Regions from separate parts of the Pseudoalteromonas sp. APC 3495 genome, predicted to be linked through region 2. Evidence: predicted binding sites of a transcription regulator. Region 2 holds the regulator's gene; each other region holds the start of a gene.
The links. The regulator sigma-54, encoded in region 2, starts transcription at its own class of promoters, with help from an activator protein. The targets are predictions, from matches to a motif close to GTTGGCACGNNNNTNGNNT.

Region 1: QL984_RS17240 (EF-hand domain-containing protein) is a predicted target of sigma-54. The motif match lies at 1,716-1,734, and genes of this name have one in related genera.
Region 3: QL984_RS15715 (EF-hand domain-containing protein) is a predicted target of sigma-54. The motif match lies at 1,427-1,445, and genes of this name have one in related genera.
Region 4: QL984_RS15775 (DUF2726 domain-containing protein) is a predicted target of sigma-54. The motif match lies at 2,150-2,168, and genes of this name have one in related genera.

Annotation. Positions count from the first base shown of each region.
Region 1 is NZ_JASDDA010000064.1:13,165-16,271, forward strand. Features, by position in the region: gene rluB (23S rRNA pseudouridine(2605) synthase RluB) at 1-417, opposite strand, end outside; gene scpB (SMC-Scp complex subunit ScpB) at 414-1,004, opposite strand; gene QL984_RS17240 (EF-hand domain-containing protein) at 1,156-1,677, opposite strand; gene QL984_RS17245 (hypothetical protein) at 1,882-2,313, opposite strand; gene xthA (exodeoxyribonuclease III) at 2,554-3,107, shown strand, end outside.
Region 2 is NZ_JASDDA010000009.1:34,158-37,264, forward strand. Features, by position in the region: gene lptB (LPS export ABC transporter ATP-binding protein) at 1-163, shown strand, start outside; gene QL984_RS05570 (RNA polymerase factor sigma-54) at 545-2,044, shown strand; gene hpf (ribosome hibernation promoting factor) at 2,071-2,358, shown strand; gene ptsN (PTS IIA-like nitrogen regulatory protein PtsN) at 2,363-2,815, shown strand; gene rapZ (RNase adapter RapZ) at 2,835-3,107, shown strand, end outside.
Region 3 is NZ_JASDDA010000049.1:15,537-18,643, reverse strand. Features, by position in the region: gene QL984_RS15725 (TrkH family potassium uptake protein) at 1-327, shown strand, start outside; gene QL984_RS15720 (flagellar brake protein) at 352-1,014, shown strand; gene QL984_RS15715 (EF-hand domain-containing protein) at 1,528-1,740, shown strand; gene QL984_RS15710 (EF-hand domain-containing protein) at 1,811-2,023, shown strand; gene QL984_RS15705 (EF-hand domain-containing protein) at 2,162-2,374, shown strand; gene QL984_RS15700 (EF-hand domain-containing protein) at 2,439-2,654, shown strand; gene QL984_RS15695 (TonB-dependent siderophore receptor) at 2,714-3,107, opposite strand, start outside.
Region 4 is NZ_JASDDA010000050.1:359-3,465, forward strand. Features, by position in the region: gene QL984_RS15765 (cobalamin biosynthesis protein) at 1-696, opposite strand, end outside; gene mtnN (5'-methylthioadenosine/S-adenosylhomocysteine nucleosidase) at 697-1,404, opposite strand; gene QL984_RS15775 (DUF2726 domain-containing protein) at 1,514-2,110, opposite strand; gene folE2 (GTP cyclohydrolase FolE2) at 2,213-3,107, opposite strand, start outside.

The DNA.
Region 1 (3,107 bases), on a different contig from region 2:
GCGTTCAACTTCATAGCTTGGGTGCATTAAGCGGTTTGCCAATTCACCGTCATTGGTAAACAGCATTAGGCCTGAGGTATTCACGTCTAATCGGCCTACTGCTATCCAGCGATCGCCATCAATACGAGGTAAGCGGTCAAAAACGGTTCTACGGCCTTCAGGGTCTTTACGCGTACTTAACTCGCCTTCTGGTTTGTTATACATAATTACACGACAAATTCTGTCTGCTTTTTCTTCTATTTTAACGGTATGGCCGTCAACACGAATTAAATCGGTTTCTTCAACCCTGTCGCCTAACTTAGCTACTTTACCATTTACACTCACACGATTTGCATCAATGTATTTTTCCATTTCACGGCGTGAGCCTACACCTGCACGGGCTAGGACTTTTTGTAACTTTTCACCTTGTATACTCATTCGGATGGTTCTCTCACAGAAGGATCACTTAATAACTGGGTAATTTTACTTTGCTGTTGCTCTGGCAATGCGGGTAAATCATGAAGTCCCGTTATCGAAAAATAATCTAAAAATTGTTTAGTCGTTGCATAAAGTGCCGGTTTACCGGGTACTTCTTTATGCCCAACTACTTTAATCCACTCTCTTTCAAGCAGAGTTTTAATAATATTTGAGCCAGTTGCTACACCCCGCACTTGCTCAATTTCACCACGGGTAATGGGTTGCTTGTATGCAATTAACGACAGGGTTTCGAGTAAAGCTCTCGAGTATTTAGGGGCACGTTCTTGCCATAAATTACTCAACCATGGGCTTAAACTACTGCACGCTTGAAAACGATAGCCACTGCCTACCTCAACCAAACGTATTCCACGCGTCTGATAGTGAACTTGAATGGCCTCTACAGCATCATTAATGCGCGCCATAGAAATTGCTAAGTCGTTTAAAACCGTGTCCTTAAGATGACGTTTTGATACGGGTTTGCCTGCCACAAAAATCGCCGCTTCAATGATTTCAATTAATTGTTCATCACTAATTCGCCGACCAACCATAATCACTCTAAAGTTAATAAAAACACACAGCCATCTATTATGACAGAACAACGGCAAACTAGGAAAACATATTAATAAAATAACATTTTATAGGTATAAAAAAGCCAGTGAAAAACACTGGCTTGGTATCAAGTGTATTTAATAATGTAATTTAGCTATTTTTAAATTGCTCAAGTGCATCGTCCTCTGCAACAGAATCACCATACTTTTGGATATAGCTATTAAACTCTTTTTTACTTACTCGTTTATCTTTATTGCTGTCCATGTAACCAAAATGATTTGAAATATCATCATCGTCAGCTTCAGAAACTGAAATAAAACCGTTGCTATCATTATCTAAGCTTTTAAAGTCATTTTCTATTTTATCAAACTTCGCAATATCAGCCTTAAATGCAGACTCACTCACTTCACTATCTGTAGCAACTTTCCCAGCATTTAGCTGCATATAAGCATCATATTCATTACGGCTTATTTGATTATCCATATTTGTATCTATATTTGAAAAGTGCTGCCAAATACTATCATCGTCGGCTTCTGTTTTAGAAATAAAGCCATCGCTGTCGTTATCTAAGCTTGCAAAATCACTGTCGATTTTTTCAAAACCTTGATTTGAAGAACAAGCGGCTAAACTCAATGCGGCTAAAACAGTAGAAGCTATCGTTAATTTTTTCATCAGACGTATCCTTGTATTAATAAATTTCAAATCTAGTAATACAAATACGATGCCAAAAAAAATAAACTATTAAAATCAAACAATTAACCAAGAACAACTTCTATTACGATATTTAATAATGCAATTTTTGCAAGCTACTCTGGTAATTTTTGCAAAAAAAAAAAGCTCGGTAAGAACCGAGCTATTTATATCTAATACGGTAATTTAGATTGCAGCGTTTTGGTAACGCTTAACAAAATCAGTAACGCTTTGGCCATTACACTTTAATGAATTTAAGTTACCAATTTGCTTACGTACTGGTTGTAGGCCTTGCTTTAATGCAGTCATACATAACTGTGTTTCTTGGTGTGAATCTTTTGCAAATACTTCTACTTTAGACACAACTGATTGCGTTGCTGCTTCTTTTTTTGCAATGTCACGGATGTCTTGACCGTTACATAGGATACTTTTTGAATAACGCGATAAATATACACCGTGCTTTGCTGCCATTTTACGAGCAGCCGAAAACCCCTCATTGGCGCTTACTACACATAAGTTAGACTCTAATTTGTTGTCTTGGCTGTAATACGTATTGCTTTGCGCAGTAGCAGTTACAGAAACAAAAAGAGAGGCGGCTAAAAGTAATTGAGTTTTCATCAGGTAGTCCTATTTGAACGAGTTAAACAAACGATTTTTGCGCATTATATAGACAACTTTTAACATATCAATTGAATATTTTATTTATTTTATTATTTAATATTGCATTTACAATGTTTAAACATTAAGCAAAAATTGATCAACATTTGTGCAGCTATTTTCTCGTTTCAGTCATGTTATGTCGCTCCAAATACTGATACAATTTAGCTAACAATGAAAATAAATTTGAAGGTAAACTTTATGAAAGTGATTTCTTTTAATATCAATGGCCTGCGTGCTCGCCTACATCAGTTACAAGCTATTATTGATAAACACCAGCCAGATATTATTGGTCTTCAAGAGATAAAAGTGCACGATGAAGCATTTCCGCTAGACGATGTACAAAAAATGGGTTACCACGTTTATTTTCATGGACAAAAAGCGCATTACGGTGTGGCAATGTTATGCAAAAAAGAGCCTAAGTCGGTATTAAAAGGCTTTTCCACCGACACAGATGAGTCGCAAAAGCGAATGATCAGCGTTACCGTAGAGCAAGAAAATGGCCGTGACCTGCATGTCATGAATGGCTACTTCCCGCAAGGCGATAACATCAACCACGAAACTAAATTCCCTTATAAACGTCAATTTTATCAAGACTTAATGACTCACCTAAATAGTCATTACACGCCTGATCAAGATGTAATTGTAATGGGCGATATTAATATCTCTCCAACCGATTTAGATATTGGTATTGGTGAGGTAAACGCAAAACGCTGGTTAAAAACCGGAAAATGTTCATTTCAACCCGTTGAGCG
Region 2 (3,107 bases):
TGGCGTACTTATTACAGACCATAACGTGCGCGAAACACTTGATGTTTGTGAAAAAGCCTACATAGTTTCTCATGGGGAGTTAATTGCATCAGGCACTCCTGAATACGTATTAAACGATAAAACAGTACGCGATGTTTATTTGGGCGAGCAGTTCAAGCTCTAATATGTGTGTTATTCCACTAAGCATCTGCTAAGATTAATCATACTTAGGTCTGTTGACCTTTCAAGGTTGAATTTGCAGCAGTCTGTTTGGTATTTAGGCAAGGCAGAGCCTATGTGGTGTGGTATTCCCCATAAATAGGCGATAACGCAGCATCAATGCCAAACAGGCGCTGCCCTTCGGGTTCTGCCTAGGGACGATTTACTCTTTGTTGCCTACATGGATGTAGGTAAGGAGCGTGAGCAGGACGCGGAAGCTTTGCTCGGTTTTGACTTAGCCCACTAGGTTACAAACCTCGCGCCGCAATTAAACCGCCCCTAGTTTGAACAAATTTTAATCCGTAAAGGTCAACAGACCGTAATTTAAAAGGATTGTTAGAGATAAATGAGGCAATCATTACAGCTGCGCATGGGCCAGCAACTTACAATGACTCCACAGTTGCAACAAGCAATTCGCTTATTGCAACTCAGTACATTGGATCTCCAGCAAGAAATTCAAGAAGCGCTCGATAGCAACCCCTTGCTTGAAGTTGAAGAACACGATTACAGCGAAGACACTGCAGGTAAAAACGAACAAAAAGCCGATAACGATGACTTAACGCTAAGTGCCTCAGCTGACGATAAACCTAGCGAGGATGAGCAAGATAGCGGCGAAGCAATGACCAAAGACACCATTAGCGATGATATGGCTATGGATGTTACTTGGGATGAATATATGAGCGCTGCGCCTGCCTCTTCATCGGGCCCAATGCCAGAAGATGAATCTATTTATCAAGGCTCTTCGACTGAAACGCTGCATGAGTATTTAATGTGGCAACTTCAACTGACGCCGTTTAGTCCTACCGATGAAGCGATAGCTATTGCAATTGTAGAAGCTGTGGACGACTCAGGGATTCTAACCCTTAGCTGTGAAGAAATATTAGAAAGCTTTAACCAAGAAAACGACGGCGAAGATGAAGTTGAACTTGACGAAATAGAAGCGGTACTAAAGCGTATTCAACTATTTGATCCAGTGGGAATAGCCGCGCGTAGTTTACAAGAGTGCTTGTGTATTCAGCTAAATCAATTTGATAAAGACACACCTTTTTTAAACGAAACAAAAATGATCTTAACCGATCATATTGATTTACTTGCTGCACGTGACTATCGCACGTTGATGAAAAAAACAAAGCTTAAAGAAGATGAGCTTAAAGAAATCATGACGTTGATTCATACGCTCAGCCCAAAACCGGCAGACACTATTGTTAGAGAAGAGTCTGAATACGTTATTCCTGATGTGTCGGTTAAAAAAGTTAAAGGTCGTTGGGTAGTTGAATTAAACCCAGATAGCATGCCTAAGATCAGAGTAAATAGCCAATATGCAGCTATGTCGCGTACGGTTAAATCAAGTGGTGATAGCCAGTTTATTCGCTCGCACTTACAAGAGGCTAAATGGTTTATAAAAAGCTTAGAAAGTAGAAATGACACGCTACTTAAAGTAACCAACTGTATTGTGCAACAGCAACAGGCCTTTTTTGAACACGGTCCTGAGGCTATGAAGCCTATGGTGCTTAACGATGTGGCTGAAATGGTGGAAATGCACGAGTCGACTATATCGCGTGTTACTACGCAAAAATACATGCATACACCACGTGGCATTTTTGAGCTTAAATATTTCTTTTCAAGCCATGTAAGTACTGAAAATGGTGGCGAATGTTCATCAACAGCAATACGTGCATTAATTAAAAAATTAATCGCTGCAGAAAACTCAGCTAAACCATTGAGTGATAGTAAAATTGCAGATATATTGGCAGAGCAAGGAATTAAAGTAGCGAGGAGAACCATTGCAAAATATCGCGAATCTCTAGCTATTCCCCCGTCTAATCAACGTAAAAGTTTGATTTAAGGCGTACAACAAAGAGGAAAATGTTTATGCAACTGAATTTAACTGGTCGCCATGTAGATATTACCGACTCGCTTAGAGACTACGTAAATAGTAAATTTTCGAAGTTACAGAGGCACACTGATCACATAACGAATGTGCACGTTATTCTCGATGTAGAAAAACTAAACCAAAAAGCTGAAGCAACCGTTCATGTTAGTGGCGCTGAGATTTTTGCCTCTACTGAGCATCAAGATATGTATGCCGCTATAGACTCGCTCATTGACAAGCTAGATCGTCAAGTAATTAAACACAAAGAGAAACTTGCTCGACACTAACACTATGAAACTAAGCTCACTTATCTGTCAGGACTGCAGTAAAGCTGCGGTCCTTTTTAATAGTAAAAAAAGAATTTTAGAATTTATCAGTGAATTGGCTCACAATAAGCTGCCCTATTTAACACAACAAGATATTCTTAATGCATTAACTGCAAGAGAAAAGCTTGGAAGTACAGGCATTGGCCGAGGCATTGCTATTCCACATGGTCGCATGAGTGGAGCTCAAGAGCCCCTTGCTTTGATTTTAGTGAGCGAAACAGCTATTAATTTTGATGCGATTGATAACCGGCCGGTTGACATTTTTGTCGCGTTAATTGTTCCCGATGGCGATAATCAGCAGCATTTGAAAACGCTAGCCACGATTGCTGATAAGCTCAATGATAAAGAATTTTGTAAACAGTTACGCGCCGCCAAATCGGATAGCGAACTATATCAGGTTATCGTCAGTCAATCGTAGTAACAAAGAAAGGTGATAAATGGAATTAATAATTATAAGCGGTCGTTCAGGGTCAGGTAAATCTGTGGCGTTACGCGTTGTGGAAGACTTAGGTTATTATTGTGTAGACAATATTCCTCTTAATTTATTACCATCATTAGTGCGCAGTGTTTCCGACAGTTATAATAAAATTGCCGTGAGTGTTGATGTACGTAACCTACCTAAAGAGCAACAGCAGTTTAATGAAATCATTGAATATTTACCTGGTTTTACTAAACCAACGGTATTTTATTTAGACAGTGACGATCAAACA
Region 3 (3,107 bases), on a different contig from region 2:
CCTCGAGCTATATACTCTATAAAGTTAGGACGAAAGGCGCTACCAGATAAAGTAGTTGAAGCGGTATGGGGGTTTTTCTCGGCTTATGCACTAGTCTTTATTATTATTATGTTAGCGTTAATGGGCACCGGGTTAGACAATATAACGGCATTCTCAGCAACGGCAGCGTGTTTAAATAACCTTGGGCCTGGTTTAGGAGATGTTGCTTCTCATTATGGCGCTATTACCGATACTGCAAAATGGATATTAACCGTGGCAATGGTATTTGGTCGTTTAGAGATATTTACCTTACTTGTGCTATTTACCCCAACATTTTGGCGTGGATAACGTTATAAATATCAGGAAGGAAATATGCGAAAAACCAATTTGGAAAAGTTAAACCAAATCGTCACGGGTGGCATAGTTGATTTAGAAATCCTCACCCCCACGAGTAGCCGACGCGTAAAAACAGAGTTTATAGGCTTATTAGAAAATAAGTTTATTGTTTTAAATTACCCCAATGCAAAACGGCTCCCCATGGCAAGTGATTATTTACGCGATGGTGTGATGGTGGTGGTAAGAGCGCTTATAGAGGGCAGTGGTGGGCATGTTTTAGCGTTTCGTCAGCAGCTTATGTCTGTAGCATCTCACCCGGCTAAGTTATTGTTTATCGACTATCCTTCACAAGTACAGCTATTTGAACTGCGCTCGCAAGCGCGTATACCGACGCTGTTTCCAGCCAAGTTAAAATTATCGGATGATCGCCCTTCCTTTGAAGGTGTTATAAAAGATATTTCGTTAACGGGTGTTATGTTTGATATTAAAACAACCCAAGAAATCGACGACATTAAAGATATGCGTTGCATCGTAGTGTTTGATGAAGATACAAAGCACGAAGGGCAAATATGCAGTGTGAAAAAACATGCTAAGGGCATATATTGCGGAATTCGATTATTTGCCAGTGAAGAGCAAATGAAAGCCCTGATGGGGGATCACTTCATTGACCCTAATGCACTTGAAGTTGAAATTGTATAAGACCAGTTATCTTTCGACGCTAAACATTTTACAATTCTAAAATATCAACAAGCTCTAACATTTTCGCTCTTTTGCAACAAATAGCCATGTGTTGTTGTTATTTTTAAAAGCCATTTCAAATTTATTTTATAAATTCATTAAAAACAATTAGTTAAATATGTTTTTTATTCTAATTTTTTTGTTTATAACAAAATTAAACTCAACTCACCTTCCTTTTTGTTTATTTAATCCTCTTTTTTAGCGGTTGCTCACCGACTGTGTGGGGTTTTCCCTAAACTCAACTCTTTGATTTTTATTGTTTTAATTTTATTGCCTTATCTACTGTTGCTAAAAAGCAACAAAATAACGAGTTAAATAGCGCCATTTTCAGCTAGTTGCTGGTTAATGTATTGAAAATTATGGTTTTTATATTTTTGGCATCGAAGTTGTAATAGTCAGGCTGTATTGAACGAAACGTGATTTAAAGTAAAACACTTAATCGCATAAAACATAAACTTTGAAGGAAGATAGATTATGAAAAGCATTAATAAAACTTTAGCACTTATCGCATTGGCTTCTTCATCAGCCGCTTTTGCAGCAAGCGACTTTGACACGCTAGACGTTGACGGCAACGGCGCAATCAGTCAAAGCGAAGCATCGGTTGATGCAAAATTAATGAGCATGTTTTCAGAGCTTGATACTGACCAAAACGGTGAGTTATCAAAACAAGAGTTCTCTAAAGCATAACCCTAAGCTATTAAAGTTTTGGGAGTTAAAAGCTCCCTCATTATTTAAACGATTTTAAGGAATACTCATTATGAAAACATTACACAAAACATTTGCACTTATCGCTCTTGCTTCTTCGTCAGCAGCCTTTGCAGCGAGCGACTTCGACACACTAGATACCGATGGCAACGGTGCTATTAGCCAAAGCGAAGCATCGGTTGATGCAAAATTAATGAGCATGTTCTCAGAGCTTGATACTGACCAAAACGGTGAGCTATCAAAAGAAGAATTTTCGAAAGCATAAGGCAAGGCTAAGTATATTCTGAGTTGCCAAAGACAACCTAAATAGGCAAGGAAGCCTATGAAAGAGAATAACAAGGACCGTGATAGCCAGACACAATTTTTTGATAGACCATTGCATTACATTTTGAAGGATTAAATTATGAAAACATTACATAAAACATTTGCACTTATCGCGCTAGCTTCTTCATCAGCTGCTTTTGCAGCAAGCGACTTTGACATGCTTGATACTGATGGTAACGGTGCTATTAGTCAAAGCGAAGCCGCTGTAAACGCTGATTTAACAGCCGCATTTACTGAGCTGGATACTGACGGTAATGGTGAGCTTTCTAAAGCTGAGTTTGCAAACTTTTAATTTTTGACTTTTTTCATTGCACAGGGATCTCAGAAAAGGATTTCTCTCTTATAGGAGACTTATTATGAAAGCAATAAACACAACACTTGCGATTTTAGTATTAGCGTCATCATCAGCAGCTTATGCAGCGGTAGATTTTGCCTCTTTTGATAGTAATGGCGATGGTGTAATTAGCCAGCAGGAAGCCGCCGCTAATAAACAACTAATGAACATTTTTGATGATTTAGATACCGACGGAAATGGTGAACTTTCTAAAGAAGAGTTTGCAAGAGTACAATAAGTATTAACCCATCATACTCCACTAAAGCCGCTTAATAGTCAGCGGCTTTTTTGTGCTTGTTAGAGGCTATATTTAAGTTGGAGAGAGAAGCTTCTTGGCTTACCATAACGATATTGGTTATAGAACCCAATTTGACTGTAATAATGCTTATCAAATAAGTTATCGATATTTAGACTAACAGATAACTGCTCATTCATTTGATAATTTGCCATTAGGCTTGCAATACCATAGCTAGGCTGGTTTACCTCAACAGCGCCATAAACAGGGTTTTTAACTTCGTCATAGCTGTTGCTTTGCCAGCGATAGCCTCCACCCAATTTTAGATTGTCTAATGCACCTGAGAGTTGATAGCTAGTAAAAAGTTTAAATTGATCGTTTGGGTTGGTGGTATTTAATACCGTATTATCCGGTTTTTCGCCTTTACTATGGGTATAGCCAAAATAAGCGTTCCAG
Region 4 (3,107 bases), on a different contig from region 2:
ATAATGCATGCTTTTTTTACTGGCCTTTAGTGAGGCAATTGTCAGCGCGAGTAAACGTATGGGAATGTACTCAACAATAAAAAGAACCAGTTTAAGCGGCATCAAAAAAGAGCTGTTTGGGGCTATATCACTTCGCCACGCCTGTTGAATTAAAGTGATTAAACGATAGGCGAGAGCGGCGACGGGGCCCAATACTAAAAATATGAAAATTACTACAAAGTAATGACGCGCCGTTCTAAGTATGACACTTTCCATAATGGCTTTAATGATCCCGGGGCTTGAAAGTGCATTAACTTCACGGGCTACTAGTGGCTTTAATAATTCGCGTGCTGTCGATTTTTGATTTTTTTTGACTAGCCTAGCTATGCGTATCGCTTTTTTATTCAGGCTACTGTTTTCTAGGCATAAATATAAAATAAGACCTGATAACAGCTCGGGGTAAAAGGCAAGCTGAAGCAGTAAAACTACAATAATAAGCACAGTACTAAGTATAAGCGTACTTGCCATTGAGGCTGCTAAATAATGATATTGCTTGGTGTCTGTTTTTTTATAAATACGCTGGCTTATAGCGCTAAAAATAGCAGAGAGTATGTGGTTAGGGTGATACCAACTTACTAAAGGTAAAAAGCGCTCAGCAAGGAGCGCACAAATAAATACAATAAAGTCCAAATGATTTTGAACAATATTATTGAGCATTTACAGCGTAACCGCCGTTAATTTCTCAAGTAAAGCTACGACCATTTTTGATGAATTTATAGAGGCTGTTTCTAAGTATTCTTCAAATGATTGCGGCGACTCTTTGCCTGCAATATCAGACATTGAGCGAATAACAACAAATGGTGTATTAAGTGCAAAACACGTTTGCGCAATTGATGCACCTTCCATCTCTACTGCTAGCATTGTAGGGAAGTCACTGCGTGCTTTTTCAATACGAACAGGGTCGCACATAAACGAGTCGCCAGTGCAAATTAAACCAACAAGGGTTTTTACTTCACTAATTTGTGCAATTGTTTGCTCGGCTGCTTCTACAAGTTTAGGGTGAGCAGTAAAACCTGCTGGCATTTGTGGTACTTGGCCAATTTCGTAACCAAACGCTGTTACATCAACATCGTGATGACGTACTTCAGATGAAATTACTACATCGCCAACGTTTAGTGATGGGTCGAATCCACCGGCAGAGCCAGTGTTAATAACACAATCTGGATTGAAGTTATCGATAAGTAATGTGGTTGCGATTGTCGAAGCGACTTTACCTATACCTGATTGCACTAAAGTGACGGTATTGCCTGCAAGCTCGCCTGTGTAAAAAGTAAAACCAGCCTTGGTTAAAACTTGTGGATTTTGCATCGCCTCGCGCAAAATTTTAACTTCTGGCTCCATTGCGCCAATAATACCAACATTCATAGTGTTAAATTCCTGAGTTTGAATACGGTGATTATACTGCAAAAAATAACGTGGGGTAAAACAAACAAAAATGCGAGCTTAAAAAGCCCGCACTTTATAAACTTATTGATTATATTTCAGCAAGGGCTGTTGATTGTGCCTTTGCTTGAGAAGGAGATAGTACCGCCGGTTTATGAACTCTAGCGCGCGTAGGTCGTGAAGGTTTAGATGCCGCTGGCTTACCTAATTTAAACATAATTGCATCGCGTACTTCGCTTGGGCGGTAGCCTGCCTTCACTTTCATACGAATATGTGGAATACCTGCGGCTTCCAATGCGCCATTAACAAACCAGTCGCGCTGTGCTTTGTGGCCATCTTTATTGGCGTTATTAACTAAGTCAACCGCAGCCACTATGGTCATTTTTTCTTTATCTACTAAAACAAAGTCGAGCTGCTTATTTTTTGCTTTAGCCATTGCCGCACGTTTAGATTTAACAGACAGGCCTTGTTTACAGTCAATCACATCGATTAGTTTAACGCGACTAACAATTTTATATTGATCGCCAACAGCGCGCTCTAATAAATTCAGAAATGCCCCTTCTACTTGGGTAAATACACTTTGCTTACGAGTAAAAGGATAAGGGTTTCCGCCGTCATCATTAAATTTTGACGCAACGACAGATGCCCCAACAACTAGCACTAATATTAATAATAAAGCGAATTCCATACGGTAACTCCATAACAACAAATTGACACTGCTTTTCTAAAGCAATTTATGTGCCCAAATAGTTGTTATGGTTGTTTTATTAACGAATGGGGATGAGCACTATTATGCTTTATAGCCGCCTTCAATACCTTTTACGGCAATCGCAACTGCATCATGAGCATGTAAAGACTCATAATGGTTAATTTGCAGGAAGTAATCGCTAAACTCTTTTGACTCTAACGTCGTTTTAATTTTTCGTGCTGCGTCTTCACAAAACATTAAATTTTGACCGTTTAAGCGAGCAAACTCTTGTTCGTCTTCACGTTTTACCGCAGCTTGTACTGGTGTTTTTAGCTCATCTTCTAGTAAGTTTATTAAGTTAACCACATCAAACTGTTCAATGTTATTTGCTAATTTAACTTTAACATTAGCAATTGAACGCTGTGAATGCGGGGTTGCTACAATGCCTTGAGTTGTTCCAAGCCACTCTAAAACTTCTGATTGAGTGAGTGTTTCTTGAGAAAACTTTTCGCTGAATGCGTTTTGAATTAATTGGCGAGCCAGTGCTGCAGAGCAGGGGCAAGTTGATGAATAAGTCACATCAACGCTGAGCTCAAAACTAATAACGCCTTGATTTATAGTGCTGGTAAGTACAATGGGATAGCTTTTCCAACCTGCTTTACCACTAAGTAATGACTTACGGCGTAGCGGCAATTCAAATTTAAATTCAATGTGTGCTTTATCACTTAAGCCTTCATGACTGGTGATAAAGGTATCTAAGGCTTGTGCTAAGGTTTGTGGATTGACCTGTTGCTCAGTTGAGAGGTGATCCAACGCTAAAAATAGTCGCGACATATGAATGCCTTTAGCATCTTCTTTGTGTAAATTAACAAAGGCGCGTGCTTTTGCATTAACGGTAACTGGAGCTAAATCAAGAGATTCAAAAATAAAAGGCAGCTCTATATCGCCCATACCTACCCAGTCTAATTTACCTGTTTGTAATGCGGCAGCCGTGTTA